DNA from 4 places in the Streptomyces sp. NPDC002206 genome. Region 1 is predicted to be linked to each of the others. Evidence: riboswitches for the same ligand, from Rfam matches in the RefSeq annotation. Region 1 holds a riboswitch; each other region holds the start of a gene.
The links. A riboswitch is a leader RNA that binds a small molecule or an ion and turns the genes downstream of it on or off. The one in region 1 is predicted to bind cobalamin.
Positions count from the first base shown of each region.

Region 2: another riboswitch for cobalamin. It lies ahead of ACWCP8_RS00395 (ribonucleoside-diphosphate reductase subunit alpha); the one in region 1 lies ahead of ACWCP8_RS15245 (cobalamin biosynthesis protein).
Region 3: another riboswitch for cobalamin. It lies ahead of ACWCP8_RS06150 (CbtB domain-containing protein); the one in region 1 lies ahead of ACWCP8_RS15245 (cobalamin biosynthesis protein).
Region 4: another riboswitch for cobalamin. It lies ahead of ACWCP8_RS16835 (prenyltransferase/squalene oxidase repeat-containing protein); the one in region 1 lies ahead of ACWCP8_RS15245 (cobalamin biosynthesis protein).

Region 1 covers NZ_JBSFCW010000006.1:279,909-283,650, reverse strand. The annotation lists gene ACWCP8_RS15255 (inorganic phosphate transporter) at 1-463, shown strand, start outside; gene ACWCP8_RS15250 (hypothetical protein) at 476-709, shown strand; cobalamin riboswitch at 875-1,003, shown strand; gene ACWCP8_RS15245 (cobalamin biosynthesis protein) at 1,155-2,135, shown strand; gene ACWCP8_RS15240 (cobyric acid synthase) at 2,132-3,691, shown strand.
Region 2 covers NZ_JBSFCW010000001.1:83,527-87,268, forward strand. The annotation lists gene mctP (monocarboxylate uptake permease MctP) at 1-865, shown strand, start outside; gene ACWCP8_RS00390 (GNAT family N-acetyltransferase) at 1,009-1,509, shown strand; cobalamin riboswitch at 1,563-1,687, shown strand; gene ACWCP8_RS00395 (ribonucleoside-diphosphate reductase subunit alpha) at 1,831-3,742, shown strand, end outside.
Region 3 covers NZ_JBSFCW010000002.1:280,136-283,877, reverse strand. The annotation lists gene ACWCP8_RS06160 (GNAT family N-acetyltransferase) at 168-743, shown strand; gene ACWCP8_RS06155 (CbtA family protein) at 825-1,598, opposite strand; gene ACWCP8_RS06150 (CbtB domain-containing protein) at 1,627-1,845, opposite strand; adenosylcobalamin (AdoCbl) riboswitch at 1,849-1,997, opposite strand; gene ACWCP8_RS06145 (histidine phosphatase family protein) at 2,110-2,721, shown strand; gene ACWCP8_RS06140 (Asp23/Gls24 family envelope stress response protein) at 2,969-3,463, shown strand; gene ACWCP8_RS06135 (hypothetical protein) at 3,500-3,655, shown strand.
Region 4 covers NZ_JBSFCW010000007.1:280,373-284,114, reverse strand. The annotation lists gene ACWCP8_RS16845 (energy-coupling factor transporter transmembrane component T) at 1-287, opposite strand, end outside; gene ACWCP8_RS16840 (SCO2322 family protein) at 284-973, opposite strand; gene ACWCP8_RS16835 (prenyltransferase/squalene oxidase repeat-containing protein) at 970-2,235, opposite strand; cobalamin riboswitch at 2,328-2,478, opposite strand; gene ACWCP8_RS16830 (phosphomannomutase/phosphoglucomutase) at 2,568-3,742, opposite strand, start outside.

The sequences.
Region 1 (3,742 bases):
CCTCGGCTTCTCCCTCTCCACCACCCAGTCGTGCTCCGGCGCCGTGATGGGTGCGGGACTGGGCCGCCGGGGCGGTGTGGTCCGCTGGTCCACCGCGACTCGGATGTTCATCGCCTGGGGTCTGACCCTGCCGGCCGCCGGTCTGGTCGGTGCGGGCGCGGAATTCCTCACCAAGCAGGGCACTTGGGGTGTCGTCGTCGTCGCCATGCTGCTGATCGGGGGGTCCGCCGCCATCTGGCTGCTGTCCCGCCGCAAGCCGGTCGGTCACGGCGATGTCGCTCCCGACGCCGAACCGGCGGGTGTCATCACCACCGCCATGGCGGCCGTCACCCCGCCGCCCACCGGGGCCGCGGCTCCGGCCACGACGGTGGACGCCACCGCAGCCACGGACACGGACCTCAAGACCACCATCCCGGCCCCGGCCGGAACCGTCGCCGATCCGGCGCGGCCCGCCACGGTGTAAGGACAGATCACCATGAACATCGACTGGGCAGCTCTCGGCTCCGTCTTCGGCGTCTCCCTCGTCGTCACCGTGGCGCTGGTGGGCCTCTTCACCCTGGGCATCGTCGGCCTCTCCAAGCAGCCGGAACCGGCGGCGCAGGGCGGCTCCACCTCGGGCTCCCTGGCACTCGCCCGCACCGGCGCGTACCTCTGCTTCGGGCTCTGCGCGGCCGCGGTCGCGTACGGGATCTATCTGATCGTCGCCTGAGCACCTACCCGCACTCCGTCATCGGGGTCTCACCGGGCCGGACACACCTCGCGTGTGTCCGGCCCGATGTGCGTCTGCGCACACTGCGCCGCCGCAGGTCAAGGCCAGGTTGACGGGCATTCGCGGAGCGTGGTGGACTGCCGGAGCCATTTACGGCGACAGCAGAGGAAGCCGGTGCGAATCCGGCGCGGTCCCGCCACTGTCACCGGGGAGCAGTCCCCCACACCGGAAGTCACGGCTCGCGCAGGCGGGCTGGAAGGCCGGGGGAACTGCGGATCCGGGAGCCAGGAGACTCTCGCCGCCGGTCACGTCGAACCAGGGCGCGGACCCTGAGTGAGGACATATCGCCATGCCCGGCTGCCGTGCGTCGTCGTCCGTTTCTGTGCCGCTCCCACCAAGAGCCGACTGTACGAAGGTCCTTCGAGGCGCAACGGCCGGCTGAGCCGTGCGAGCCGACCGCATCTTCGCGTACGGCGCCACGGCCGGTCTGATCGGCGATCTGCTGCTCGGTGATCCCCGCCGGCGGCATCCGGTCGCCGCATTCGGACGGGCCGCCGCGGCCGTCGAGCGCCACCTGTGGCGCGACCACCGCGGGTGGGGCGCACTGCACACCCTGGTCTGCGCCGGAGGCGCCGCGGGCGGAGCCGCACTGGCCGCCCGTGCCGTACGCCGTCATCCCACCGCATCCGTCGCCCTCACCGCGGCCGCCACCTGGTCGGTCGTCGGCGGCACCTCGCTGGGGCGCGAGGCCCGCGCCATCGGCGGCGCGCTGGCCGCCGGTGACATCGCACTGGCCCGTGAGCGGCTCCCCCATCTGTGCGGCCGCGACCCGCACTCCCTCGACGGGCCGCAGATCGCCCGCGCCGTGGTGGAGTCCGTCGCCGAGAACACCTCCGACGCGGTCGTCGGCGCGCTGGTGTGGGGCGCGCTGGGCGGCGTGCCCGGACTCGTCGCCTTCCGGGCCGTCAACACCCTCGACGCCATGGTCGGGCACAAATCACCCCGCCATCTGCGCTACGGCTGGGCCTCGGCCCGGCTGGACGACGTCGTCGGCTGGCCCGGTGCCCGGCTCACGGCCGCGCTCGCCGTGGCTGCCGGGGGGCAGCCACGTCGGGCGGTACGGGCCTGGCGCGCCGACGCAGACAAGCACCCGAGCCCCAACGCGGGTCCGGTGGAGGCCGCGTTCGCGGGCGCGCTCGGCGTACGGCTCGGCGGGACCCTCGCGTACGGCGGCCGTGTCGAGCACCGGCCGGTGCTGAACGGCGCGGCGGGCCGTGCGGTGGAGACCGAGGACATCGAACGCGCGGTGCGGCTCTCGCGCCGGGTGGGGGTGCTGGCCCTCGGCGTGTGCGCGGCGGGCCGGCTGATCGCGGGACGGCGGTCGTCCACGGGGCGGCGCCCGGCCGCGGGACGGAGCGGAAGATGAGCGGCGGACTGCTGGTCGCCGGAACCACGTCGGACGCGGGCAAGAGCGTCGTCACGGCAGGCATCTGCCGCTGGCTGGTGCGCCAAGGGGTGAAGGTCGCGCCGTTCAAGGCGCAGAACATGTCGCTGAACTCGTTCGTCACCCGCGAGGGCGCGGAGATCGGACGTGCGCAGGCGATGCAGGCCCAGGCAGCCCGGGTGGAGCCGACCGCGCTGATGAACCCGGTACTGCTCAAGCCCGGCAGCGACCGCTCCAGCCAGGTCGTCCTGATGGGCAGGCCGGTGGGCGAGATGAGTGCACGCGGTTACCACGGGGGGCGGCAGGAGTCGCTGCTCTCCACGGTCGTGGACTGTCTGGAGCAGCTTCGGGGCACGTACGACGCGGTGATCTGCGAGGGGGCGGGCAGCCCGGCCGAGATCAATCTGCGCCGCACCGACATCGTGAACATGGGGATCGCGCGGGCTGCGCGGTTCCCGGTGGTCGTCGTCGGCGACATCGACCGCGGCGGTGTCTTCGCCTCCTTCTTCGGTACGACGGCGCTGCTCGGCGCCGAGGACCAGGCGCTGATCGCGGGCTATCTGGTCAACAAGTTCCGCGGCGACGTGTCGCTGCTGGAGCCGGGGCTCGACATGCTGCACGGGCTGACCGGGCGGCCGACGTACGGGGTGCTGCCGTTCGTCCATGGCCTGGGCATCGACGAGGAGGACGGACTGCGGGTCTCGCTGCGCGGGGCCGTACGCGAGTCGGTCGTCGCGCCGCCGCACGGCGAGGACGTGCTGCGGGTCGCGGTGTGCGCGGTGCCGCTGATGTCGAACTTCACCGATGTGGACGCGCTGGCCGCCGAACCGGGTGTGGTCGTGCGGTTCGTGGACCGGGCGGAGGAGCTGGCCGACGCGGACCTGGTGATCGTGCCCGGCACGCGCGGCACGGTGAAGGCGCTGGCCTGGCTGCGCGAACGGGGGCTGGCCGACGCGCTGCTGCGGCGGGCCGCGCAGGGGCGTCCGGTGCTCGGCATCTGTGGCGGGTTCCAGGTGCTCGGTGAGCGCATCGAGGACGAGGTGGAGTCGCGGGCCGGGCAGGTCGACGGGCTCGGGCTGCTTCCGGTACGGATCCGGTTCGACCGGGAGAAGACCCTGGCCCGGCCGGTCGGTTCGGCGCTCGGGGAGCCGGTGGAGGGGTACGAGATCCATCACGGGGTCGCCGATGTGCGGGGCGGCGAGCCGTTCCTGGACGGGTGCCGGGTGGGGGCGGTGTGGGGGACGCACTGGCACGGCTCGCTGGAGAGCGATGCGTTCCGGCGGCAATTCCTGGTGGAGGTCGCGGCGGCTGCGGGGCGGCGATTCGTGCCGGCGCCGGACACGAGTTTCGGGGCGCTGCGGGAGGAGCAGTTGGACCGGCTGGGGGATTTGATCGAGGAACATGCGGATACGGGGGCGTTGATGCGGTTGATCGAGGCGGGGGTGCCGGGAGGACTGCCGTTCGTGGGCCCCGGTGCCCCGGAGGTGCCGGCGGCCCGTGGGGCGCGCGGCGCCGGGGTGACCGGGGGGTCGGCGTGAGGGGGGCACCCGCGACGGGCTCCGTTCCCGTACCCGTCCCTTCCCGTGACC
Region 2 (3,742 bases), on a different contig from region 1:
TTCGGCGCTTGCACTCTTCATGTACCCGCACTCGATCACAGCGACGCTCTCCAGCCGCAGCCGTGACGTGATCCGGCGCAACACCACTATCCTGCCGCTGTACTCGCTGATGCTGGGCCTGCTGGCGCTGCTCGGCTTCATGGCGATCGCCGCCGGGGTCAAGGTGCAGAACGGGCAGCTGGCGATCCCGCAGCTGTTCGAGAACATGTTCCCCGACTGGTTCGCCGGGGTGGCGTTCGCCGCGATCGGTATCGGCGCGCTGGTGCCCGCCGCGATCATGTCGATCGCCGCTGCCAACCTCTTCACCCGGAACATCTACAAGGACTTCCTGAAGCCCGACGCGACCCCGGCCCAGGAGACGAAGGTCTCCAAGCTGGTGTCGCTGCTGGTGAAGGTCGGTGCGCTCGCCTTCGTCCTCACGATGGACAAGACGGTCGCGATCAACTTCCAGCTGCTGGGCGGGATCTGGATCCTGCAGACGTTCCCGGCGCTGGTCGGTGGCCTGTTCACCCGGTGGTTCCACCGCTGGGCGCTGCTCGCCGGCTGGGCGGTCGGCATGGTCTACGGCACGATCGCCGCGTACGGGGTGGCGAGCCCGACCCAGGCGCACTTCGGCGGCTCCTCGAAGGAGATCCCGGGGATCGGCGAGATCGGCTACATCGGCCTGACGGCGTTCGTACTGAACGTGGTGGTGACGGTGGTGCTGACGTTCGTCCTGAACGCGGTGAAGGCCCCGGCCGGAATCGACGAGACGTCACCGGCCGACTACACGGCGGACGCGGGCGACCCTGGCGTGAAGGTCGAACTCCCGTTGGCCAGGCCCGAGCCGGCCGGCTCCCCCGACGCGAGCCCGTCGACCAAGTAGGCCTGTACGCCAGTCATGAATGTGGCCCGCCCGGCGACGGAGGACAAATCCGTGGCCGGGCGGGCCACACAGGTCTCGGACAGGAGCGGCACCTCTGGTGCCCCTGGGCGCGCGCCCCGCGCCCCGTACTGCAGACTTCCGCCATGGACATATCGATCAGGCCCGTCGACCCCACCGAACACCACCTCCTCGGCGAGATCACCGCATTCGCGTACCTCGACGACGGCCTGCTCGACCTCGGTGCCGACGACCCGTATCTCGAACAACTCCGCGACGTGCCGCGCCGCGCCACCGAGGCCGACGTGCTCGTCGCGGTCGGTGCCGACGGCCGGGTACTGGGCGGCGTGACATACGCACCGCCCGGCAACCCGTGGGCCGACATCGCCGGCCCCGACGAGGCCGAATTCCGGATGCTCGCCGTCGCGCGGGAGGCGCGTGGCCTCGGGACGGGTGAGGCGCTCGTACGGGCCTGTATCGACCGTGCACGGGGTACGGACGGCGTCGCGCGGCTCGTCCTGTCGACGCAGTCGGCCATGCTCGGGGCCCACCGGATCTACCGTCGGCTGGGCTTCGTACGGACTCCGGAGCGCGACTGGTATCCCATTCCAGGCCTCCAGCTGCTCACCTACAGCCTCACCCTGTGAACCCCGTACGACACAACATGTGGGGGCCGTCTCATAGGGCGGCCCCCACATGTATGCTCGTGCTCGCTGTCGCCGCAGGGAAATCCGGTGTGAATCCGGAACTGTCCCGCAACGGTGTGATCGGTGTACTTTTGCGCACCCTGTAAGTCCGAGGACCTGCCGACAGCGCGTCCGGCTCGACCGATCCGGACGCCCAGACGTCCGGGCCTCGCGGATGGGCCGGTGGACGCCGCACGGAGTGCTGCCCTCTTTTCCGGGCCTGCCTCTGCCCGGCTGCCCCGCTCCCCGCCCGGCCCCGAGCCGAGCGAGGGAGAGCACCACATGACCATCGCGCCAGCCGATCCGGCTTCAGTCGCCGAGTCCACGGGAACCGCGAACGACGGACCCGGGACCGCACTGCTGCGGACCCTGACCGACCTCACCGTCGATCTGCCCGACACCGACCCCGGTCGCGTCGCCGCCGCCGCGCTGCGCGGCCGCAACGCCCGGTCGGACGAAGCAGAGTTGCGTTCGCTGGCCACCGAGGCCGCCGCGGGTCTGATCTCCGAGGACCCCGCGTACTCCCGGCTCGCCGCCCGCCTCCTCACCCGCACCATCGCGGACGAGGCGGCCGGTCAGGGCGCGGTGTCCTTCTCCGCCTCGGTCTCCGTCGGCCACCGCGAGGGTCTGATCGCGGACCGCACGGCCGCGTTCGTGGCGCTCCACGCGGCCCGGCTCGACGCGCTGGTCGAGCAGTCGCTCGCCGACGGCGCCGACGACCGGTTCGGCTACTTCGGACTGCGGACGCTGCACAGTCGCTACCTGCTGCGCCACCCGCACACCCGTCAGGTCATCGAGACGCCCCAGCACTTCATGCTGCGGGTCGCGGCCGGTCTCGCCGAGGACGACTCGGCGCGCGCAGTGGACGAGGTCGCCTCGCTGTACGGCCTGATGAGCCGCCTCGACTACCTCCCTTCCTCCCCCACACTCTTCAACTCCGGCACCCGGCACCCGCAGATGTCCTCCTGCTATCTGCTGGACTCGCCACTGGACGAGCTCGACTCGATCTACGACCGCTACCACCAGGTGGCACGACTCTCCAAGCACGCGGGCGGCATCGGCCTCTCGTACTCCCGGATCCGCGCCCGCGGTTCGCTGATCCGCGGCACCAACGGGCACTCCAACGGCATCGTGCCGTTCCTGAAGACACTCGACGCCTCGGTCGCCGCGGTGAACCAGGGCGGCCGCCGCAAGGGCGCCGCCGCCGTCTACCTGGAGACGTGGCACGCGGACATCGAGGAGTTCCTGGAGCTGCGCGACAACACCGGTGAGGACCAGCGGCGTACGCACAACCTCAACCTGGCGCACTGGATCCCGGACGAGTTCATGCGCCGGGTCGACACGGACGGCGACTGGTCACTGTTCTCGCCCGCCGACGTGCCCGAACTGGTCGACCTGTGGGGAGACGAGTTCGACGCCGCGTACCGGGCCGCCGAGGCCAAGGGCCTGGCCCGCAAGTCGATGCCGGCGCGTGAGCTGTACGGCCGGATGATGCGGACCCTCGCGCAGACCGGCCAGGGCTGGATGACCTTCAAGGACGCCTCCAACCGGACCGCGAACCAGACCGCCGAGCCGGGCCGCGTGGTCCACTCGTCGAACCTGTGCACCGAGATCCTCGAAGTCACCGACGACGGCGAGACGGCCGTCTGCAACCTCGGTTCGGTCAATCTCGGGGCGTTCGTGGCCGACGGTGAGATCGACTGGGAGCGGCTGGACTCCACCGTCCGTACCGCCGTGACGTTCCTCGACCGGGTCGTCGACATCAACTTCTACCCGACCGAGCAGGCCGGCCGGTCCAACGCCCGCTGGCGCCCGGTGGGTCTGGGCGCCATGGGGCTCCAGGACGTCTTCTTCCGGCTGCGGCTGCCGTTCGACTCCCCCGAGGCCCGCGCGCTCTCCACGAAGATCTCCGAGCGGATCATGCTCGCCGCGTACGAGGCGTCCTGCGACCTCGCCGAGCGGTCCGGTCCGCTGCCCGCCTGGTCCGAAACGCGCGCCGCGCGCGGTGTGCTGCACCCCGACCACTACGCCACCGAGCTGACCTGGCCGGAGCGCTGGGACGCGCTGCGCGCCCGGATCGCGAAGACCGGTATGCGCAACTCGCTGCTGCTGGCCATCGCGCCGACCGCCACGATCGCCTCGATCGCCGGGGTGTACGAGTGCATCGAGCCGCAGGTCTCCAACCTCTTCAAGC
Region 3 (3,742 bases), on a different contig from region 1:
CGGTGATGTCCGCATCCCGATGGAACAACGCTAACACCATTTGGGTAGCGTCGCTACCTTCTATGCGTAGCAACGTTACGCCCGTCGCTACCCACTCTTCGGTCGGTCAAAATTCCGATGCGTCGAGGTTGGCCGCCGTGATAGTCCGGCGAGTCATGGAAGCTCTTGTGACAACGCGGCTCGTGCTCCACCCACTGACCCCCGCGGAGGCGGAGTGCGTAGTGGAAGGCAGTCCCGGACCGGACGCCCTCTGGGCACCCGACTACCCCAACGACGGCGACCGGGCGGGCGCGAGGCACTTCCTGGAACACTGCGCGGATACCGGCAATCCTCATCCGTTCGGCGCCTACGAGATCCGCCTCCGCGAGGACGGGCACGCCATCGGTGGAGTCGGTTTCCATGGCGTCCCGGACGACCGGGGGCAGGTCACGATCGGCTACGGCCTGATACCGGCGATGCGCGGCAAGGGGTACGCCTCCGAGGCCCTGCGTGCGCTGCTGGAGTTTGCCCGCGCCGCGGGTGTCGCGTCGGTGAAGGGCGACGCCGACGTCGACAACACCGCGTCCCATCACGTCATGGCAGCGGCGGGTATGCACTTCGTCAGGGAGGACGACCTGCTGAGGCATTACCGGATCGACTGGCCGGCCGGATCGGCGGCCGAACCCGGGGGCGGAGCGACTGCGACGGACGAAGCCGCCGGTTCCGAGCCTTCTCTCCAGGTCTCCGCTCGACGTCCGTCGTGACGCCGGACGGCCGGACCCCGACCACGACTGAACCCGCCAGGCGTCTCCAGGCGGGTTCGGTCGTAGCGGTGTTCCGGCCGGTCAGTCGGCAGCGGTGGCCGTGCGGGATGCCGTGCCGCCGCCCGCCGGGACCGTGTCCGGTCCCGGCACCAGCAGCCGTTCGGTCAGATAGCCGAAGAACAGACCGAAAGTGGTCCAGAGCGTGACCTGAACGGCGAGGGTGGCGAGGCGGAACTCCCACAGCAGACCGGCCGGGAAGTCCTTGCCGACCTCGTTGAACGAGGGCAGGAAGGCGTAGGCGAGCCCGATGACGAGGACGTAGCCGACGGACGCGGCGATCGTCGCGTTCCAGTTGCCCAGCCGAGGAGCCAACCGCTTGCCGAGGATGACGGCCGCGACGGCGAGCAGCACGCTGAGAGCGACCATGAGGAAGAACAGGGCGGTGCGTTGGCCGATCGTGTCGGGGTTGCCGACGGCCGGCGGGTTGGCCGGGTACTTGAGGAACGGCACGACATACACGGTCAGCAGGGCGCCGAACGCGATCAGTGCTGCGGTGGCCCGCGGGCCGAACCTGCCGATGCGGCCGAGGGCGTAGCAGAAGACGAGCGCGGCGATGCCGCCGATGGCCACGCCGAAGACGAGGACACCGGTGGCGAGGCCGGCCGTGGACTGCATGGCGCGGCTGACGAGTTCCTCGCCGCCGCCGTGGTCGTGGCTGTGCGCCTCTTCGAGGGCGATCGCCGCGTCGACCCGCGACTCCCCGAGGAAGTAGGCGACGGCAAGTGCGAGCGCGCCCGCCACAAGGCCGGCCAGCATGCCGCGGACCAGTAGGGCTCTGACAGATATGGAGTTCATGAGGGGTTCCCCTGGCTTGCGCGGTGTGTCAGTGGCAGGGGAAACCGAGCAGGTGGCGACCGTCGTGGACCCATTCGTGGACACCCTCGCCGGAGATGACCGCAGTGGCGCCCTGCTCGGCGCCGACGAAGTACAGCAGGACGAGCATGAGAATGCCGAAGAAGACCGCCCATGGGGCGATGGCCTTCAGCGAGATGGGGGTGATGGCGGGTGATGCGACGGCGGCGGGGGCAGCAGTCTGTGCCATGGCAGAACCTCCTGGGGGAACACGCGTCCCGATCGTGGTGCCTGAGACGACAGTGCTGGGTCTGACTTCCCGTACGGATACGGGTTCACAGTGGCGCGACCGTGCCGGATTCTCACCGGACTTCCATCACACCGTCGTCATGTTCGTCGCGACCATACCGTCTGGGAGCACCCCGCCGCCATGGCACCATCTGCCCACCTCACAGCCCTGGATGCCATGGTGTGCTTACTGAAGAGGCCACAGTTCAGGGAGTTGACACGGGTGTTGACGGTACGGGTGATGTTGATCTCACCGGCGCTCAACGCAGCGCTGCGCGAGGCCCGCTTCGACGGCGACGCCCCGCTCGACGCGTCCGGTGTCCGGCGGGCGCGGGCGGCCGCGACCGCGGTGCCTGGTGCCGATCGCCGGGTGCACGGCCCGGACGAACGGTGCGCCGGGACCGCCGAGGCGTTGGGGCTGCGGTCCGATCCCGAACCTGCCCTTCGTGGCTGGGACTTGGGGCGCTGGAGCGGGCAACGGCTGGCGGAGGTGAGCCGGGACGAGCCGGAGGCGGTGTCGACCTGGCTGTCCGGCCCCTCGGCGGCCCCGCACGGCGGTGAGTCGCTGCTGGATCTGCATGCGCGGGTGGGCGGCTGGCTGGATTCGCTGCATCGGGAGGGTGCCGATGACGGCAGCGTGCTCGCCGTGGTCGAACCCGCGGTGGTGCGGGCCGCGATCGTGCATGCGCTGGGCCTTCCGTCGCAGACGTTCTGGCGGTTGGACGTCGCTCCGCTGACGCTGACCGAGCTCAGCGGGCGGTCCGGGCGCTGGAACCTGCGATGCGGGCGGTCCCTGGGCACCGGAACCGACGAGACCACCGCAGTGCACAGACGGTAGCCGGGGGGAGCCACCTCCGTGATGGACCGGGAATCACGTACGTCGCCTTCACCATGCGTCGCGACGGACTTCGCCTCCCTGTCCCGGACCGGAGGGCGGGCACCCGAGGCCGGACTCCCCCACAACAACCCACTCCCCTCAGCGGCGGGCTCGGCCATCCACCCTTCCGCCCAAGCAATGCCGACAAATGGTACGTAAAATGGCCAAGGCGATCGAGCCCACCTCCTCTTCGGAAGGGCGACCGACCATGACCGATCAAACACAGCTGAGCCGGCCCGAGACCACCCGCCCGGCGTCCGAGTCCACGCACGGACCGGGACCGCATGGCGAAAACCGCCGAACGGAACCCGGGGCACGGGGGCGTACCACGATCGCCGACGGTGTGGTGGCGAAGATCGCCGGGCTGGCGGCCCGGGGCGTGCCCGGAGTCCAGGGCATGGGCGGAGGATTCATCCGCGGTATGGGGACCGTGTGGGAGCGAGTGCCCGGAGCGGGAAGCCGGTCCGTCACCGGCGGTGTCAAGGTCGAGGTCGGCGAGGTCCAGACCGCGGTCGACCTGTCGATCATCGTCGAATACGGCTTCCCGATCGTCGAGCTCGCGGGCGATGTCCGGACCGAGGTGATCGCCGCCATCGAGCGGATGACCGGTCTGGAGGTCGTAGAGGTCAACATCACGGTGACCGACGTGAAGCTGCCCGACGAGGAAGAGGAGCAGCAGGCGCCGGAGAGGCGAGTCGTGTAGTGGTTCGCCGGACCGGATCGCGCCTGGTCGAAGGGGGTGACCATCGGCCATGGCGACGGCCTGTTCGGCGGCGGCATCTGCAAGAACGCTTCGGGCCCGAGTACGAGCGCGCTGTCGAAGCCGGTGACAGCCGCACGGCGGCAGAGGGTGATCTGCGCGACCACGAGCAACGGCACGACGACCTCGATCTGAAGCCGCTGGCCCGGCCCCGGACGACAGTGTGAGCGCAGCAGCCGTCGGTCACGTGGAGAAGCATGCATGTCTCGCCCGACGAGCTCG
Region 4 (3,742 bases), on a different contig from region 1:
CCGAGAAAGACGGAGAACAGCAGCCGCACGCCGACGACGAACAGCCCGATCCTGATGAACGCCCCGTACGAACGGGCCCACGGCGCATCCGTCCGGCGCGCCGCCACGACGTAGCCGGCCACCCCGACCAGCAGCCCGAGCAGCAGCGGATTGCTGGTCCTGGAGGCGGCGGTGGCCAGCCCGAGCGCCCACAGCCACCAGGCCCCGGCGGGCAGGGCGTTGCTGCGGGTCGCCTCGGGGGCGCGCAGGGCACGGCCCGGCCGGGCCGTGCGGGCAGAGACGGTCATCCGCGGCGGCGGGCCTGCACGACTGCGGCGACGCCGAGCAGAAGGACGGCGGCGAGACCGGCGAGAACCCCGGCGGACGGACCGCCGCGGCCGCTCCCCGGGTGGGCCGAGGCGGACGGGCTCGCGGGCGCCTGCGGCGTACCGTCGGCGTGCCCGGTGCCGGAGACCTGCTCACCGCAGCCCGAGGCCGGATAGCCGGAGATCGCGCAGAGCAGTGCCTCGCTGCTGTAGCGCAGCGGCTTGGCCACGGAGGCGAGGGCCTCCGCGGCGCTCGCGTCCTCGGCGACCTGCGCGCATGCGGTACGCGGCGCGGGCGGCGTCTCCCCGTCCGGGGCGTCCGCCGCCGTGCCGGGGTCGATGACGAGCGCGACCCGCTTGGTGCCGTCCTTGGCGGGGGTGTCCGCACAGATCGCCGCGAAGTCGGGGGCGCGGCGCGGTTTCGCCGAGTCCTGGGAGTCCTCGCTCACCGAGAACCGGAAGCCCTGCACCGCACCGTCGTCCGGCCGGACCAGCGACGGGCCCTGGGTGGCGTACGCCCAGCCCGTCCCCTTGCCCTCCCAGAACGACCAGTAGCGGTAACCGGCCGCGTGGGCGGTGCCCGCACCGAGCACGGTCAGGACGGCGCCGAGAACGAGCAGCAGGGCGCCCGCCGACGGCCACCCGGATCGATTCCCCGCTCGGTTCACAGCTGCGGGGTCTTCCGGCGGCTGCTGATGAGGAAGCCGACGCCGGCACCGGCGGCGAGACCGATACCGACGAGCCACCACACCCCGAGACCGGCGTCGTCGCTGGTGCCGTCCTGCGCCGCGTAGTCGCTGGTGGCCGGCGAGGGCGTGTGGACGGCGGCCGGCTTCGGGCCGGTCGCGTTCAGCCGCTCGACCAGGTCGACACCGCCGAAGTCGCGGGCATCGGTGCCGGTCGTGTGCGCGGCCACGACCAACTGGGCGTAGGCGGCGGGGCCGTTCTCCGCCGCCCAGGGCGCGGCGTTCTTCTTCAGCCAGCCGAGCGCGCCGGCCGCCTTGTCCTGGTGGCCCGCGGCGGCCAGGGCGACGATCGCGTCCGCGGTGTTGCCGAAGTCGGGCTGCTCGGTGGTGTCGGTGGCGCCCGGCATCGGCGGCTGGTTCAGGTGGCCGGTCTTCGCGAGGGCGCCCGCGAGATAGTGGGCACCGTTCTGGGCGGCCTGCTCGGGCTTGACGACGGCACCCTTGTGGCAGGTGGGCGCCTTGTCCTCGGACGCGGAATTGTTCCAGGCGGCCAGCCCCTTGCCCATCGAACCGAGCACGCCGGCCGCGGTGGCGTCCGCGTTGGCGGCGAGCTTGCCGGCCTTGTCCGGCTGGTACGCGAACGCGCCGCCGTCCTTGCCGCCGCACGGGATCGCCAGCTCGAGCAGCGCGTCGTACGGCGTCCTGCCGCCCTCGGTCGTCACGTCGCCGAGCCGCCGGCCCTGCTTGGCCAGCGCGCCGATCACGATCGAGGTGGAGTTGGCGTCGCTGGGCGAGCCCGGGTTGTAACCCCAGCCGCCGTCCTCGTTCTGAACGGACTTCAGCCAGTCGACCCCGTTGTCGACGGCATCGCCGTGCCCGCCGACCTCGGCCAGCGCCTGGACCGCAGCGGCGGTTGCATTGGTGTCCGTCATGGTCTTCGCGTCGCACGGCTTGCCGACATCTGCGCGGTACGAGGCGTAGGCGCCGCTGTCGCACTGCTGGGCGACCAGCCAGTCGACGGACGCGGTCGCGGGCGTGACCCCTTCGAGCCGCTGGGCGATGAAGGCCAGCGACTGCCTCCAGACCCCGTCGTACGTCGGGTCCTTGGTGCCGTACAGCCCGGACGGCAGCGCGACGGACGGGGTGGGCGACGGAGACGGCGCCGCCACCGCGGCCGGGGCAGCGGCCGCACAGAGCACGGTGGCGGTGGCGGCGAGCGTTGCTGCGGTGCGGCGAACGGTCATGGTGGGCTGGGCCTCTCCTGCGGTGGGAACCGGGCACAGGCACACTCAGGCACCAGGCTCCGGCCCCGTATGCCTCGACGGTGCCGGTCACCGGGGTTCCGGTGACGCGAGCCGGTCACGACCGCGGACAGGGCATTCCGGCTTACCGCTGTGTCAGCGGCTCACGGTTGCGTGGTCAGCGCCGGATTCGCACCGGCTTCCCCCTGAACGGGCATGATGACGACTCGCACACTCTACCGGGGCGTAGCCCGCCCCTTCGGGCCGAGGGGCGCCCGGAACAGCGACGTACGTCACCTGTGGGCAGGGTCGGGACGGAGCGGTGGGAGAGGAGGTCAGTCCCTGATGACCGCCAGTGCCTCATCGCGCACCCTGGCCATGGTGGCCTCGTCCCGGGCTTCGACGTTCAGGCGGAGGAGCGGCTCGGTGTTGGAGGGGCGGACGTTGAACCACCAGTCCGCTGCCGTGACGGTCAGGCCGTCGAGTTCGTCGAGGGTGATTCCCTCACGGCCGGCGTAGGCAGCGGTGACCGCGGCGAGGCGGTCGGCCCGGTCGGCGACCGTGGAGTTGATCTCGCCGGAAGCGGCATAGCGGTCGTACCCCGCGACCAGTGCGGACAGGGGACCGTCCTGCCCCCCGAGCGCCGCCAGCACATGCAGGGCAGCGAGCATCCCGGTGTCGGCGTTCCAGAAGTCCTGGAAGTAGTAGTGCGCGGAATGCTCGCCCCCGAAGATCGCCCCGGACCGGGCCATCTCCGCCTTGATGAAGGAGTGCCCGACGCGCGTACGCACCGGGGTGCCGCCGTGCTCACGGACCACCTCCGGCACCGACCACGAGGTGATCAGATTGTGGATGACCACGCCCGAGCCGCCATGGCGGGCCAGTTCCCGGGTCGCCACCAGCGCGGTGATCGCCGACGGCGAGACCGGATCGCCGTGCTCGTCGACGACGAAACAGCGGTCCGCGTCTCCGTCGAACGCGATACCGAGGTCGGCGCCCTCGTCGCGCACCCGCTGCTGCAGGTCGACGATGTTGGCCGGATCGAGCGGGTTCGCCTCGTGGTGGGGGAACGTCCCGTCCAGCTCGAAGTACATCGGGACCAGATCCAGCGAGAGGCCCGCGAAGACCGTCGGCACGGTGTGCCCGCCCATTCCGTTGCCCGCGTCCACCACCACCTTCAGCGGCCGGATCGACGTCACGTCCACCAGAGAGAGCAGATGGGCGGCGTAGTCCTGCAGGGTCTCCCGTTCGCCGACCGCGCCCGGCGTCGCGACCGGCTCCGGGGCGCCCGACTCCTGCCATGCCTCCACCAGCTCCCGGATCCGGGACAGGCCGGTGTCCTGGCCCACCGGGGCCGCGCCCGCACGGCACATCTTGATGCCGTTGTACCGGGCCGGGTTGTGCGAGGCCGTGAACATCGCTCCCGGCAGATCCAGCGCCCCCGACGCGTAGTACAGCTGATCCGTCGAGCACAGCCCGATCAGTGTCACCGCTGCGCCGCGGTTCGACG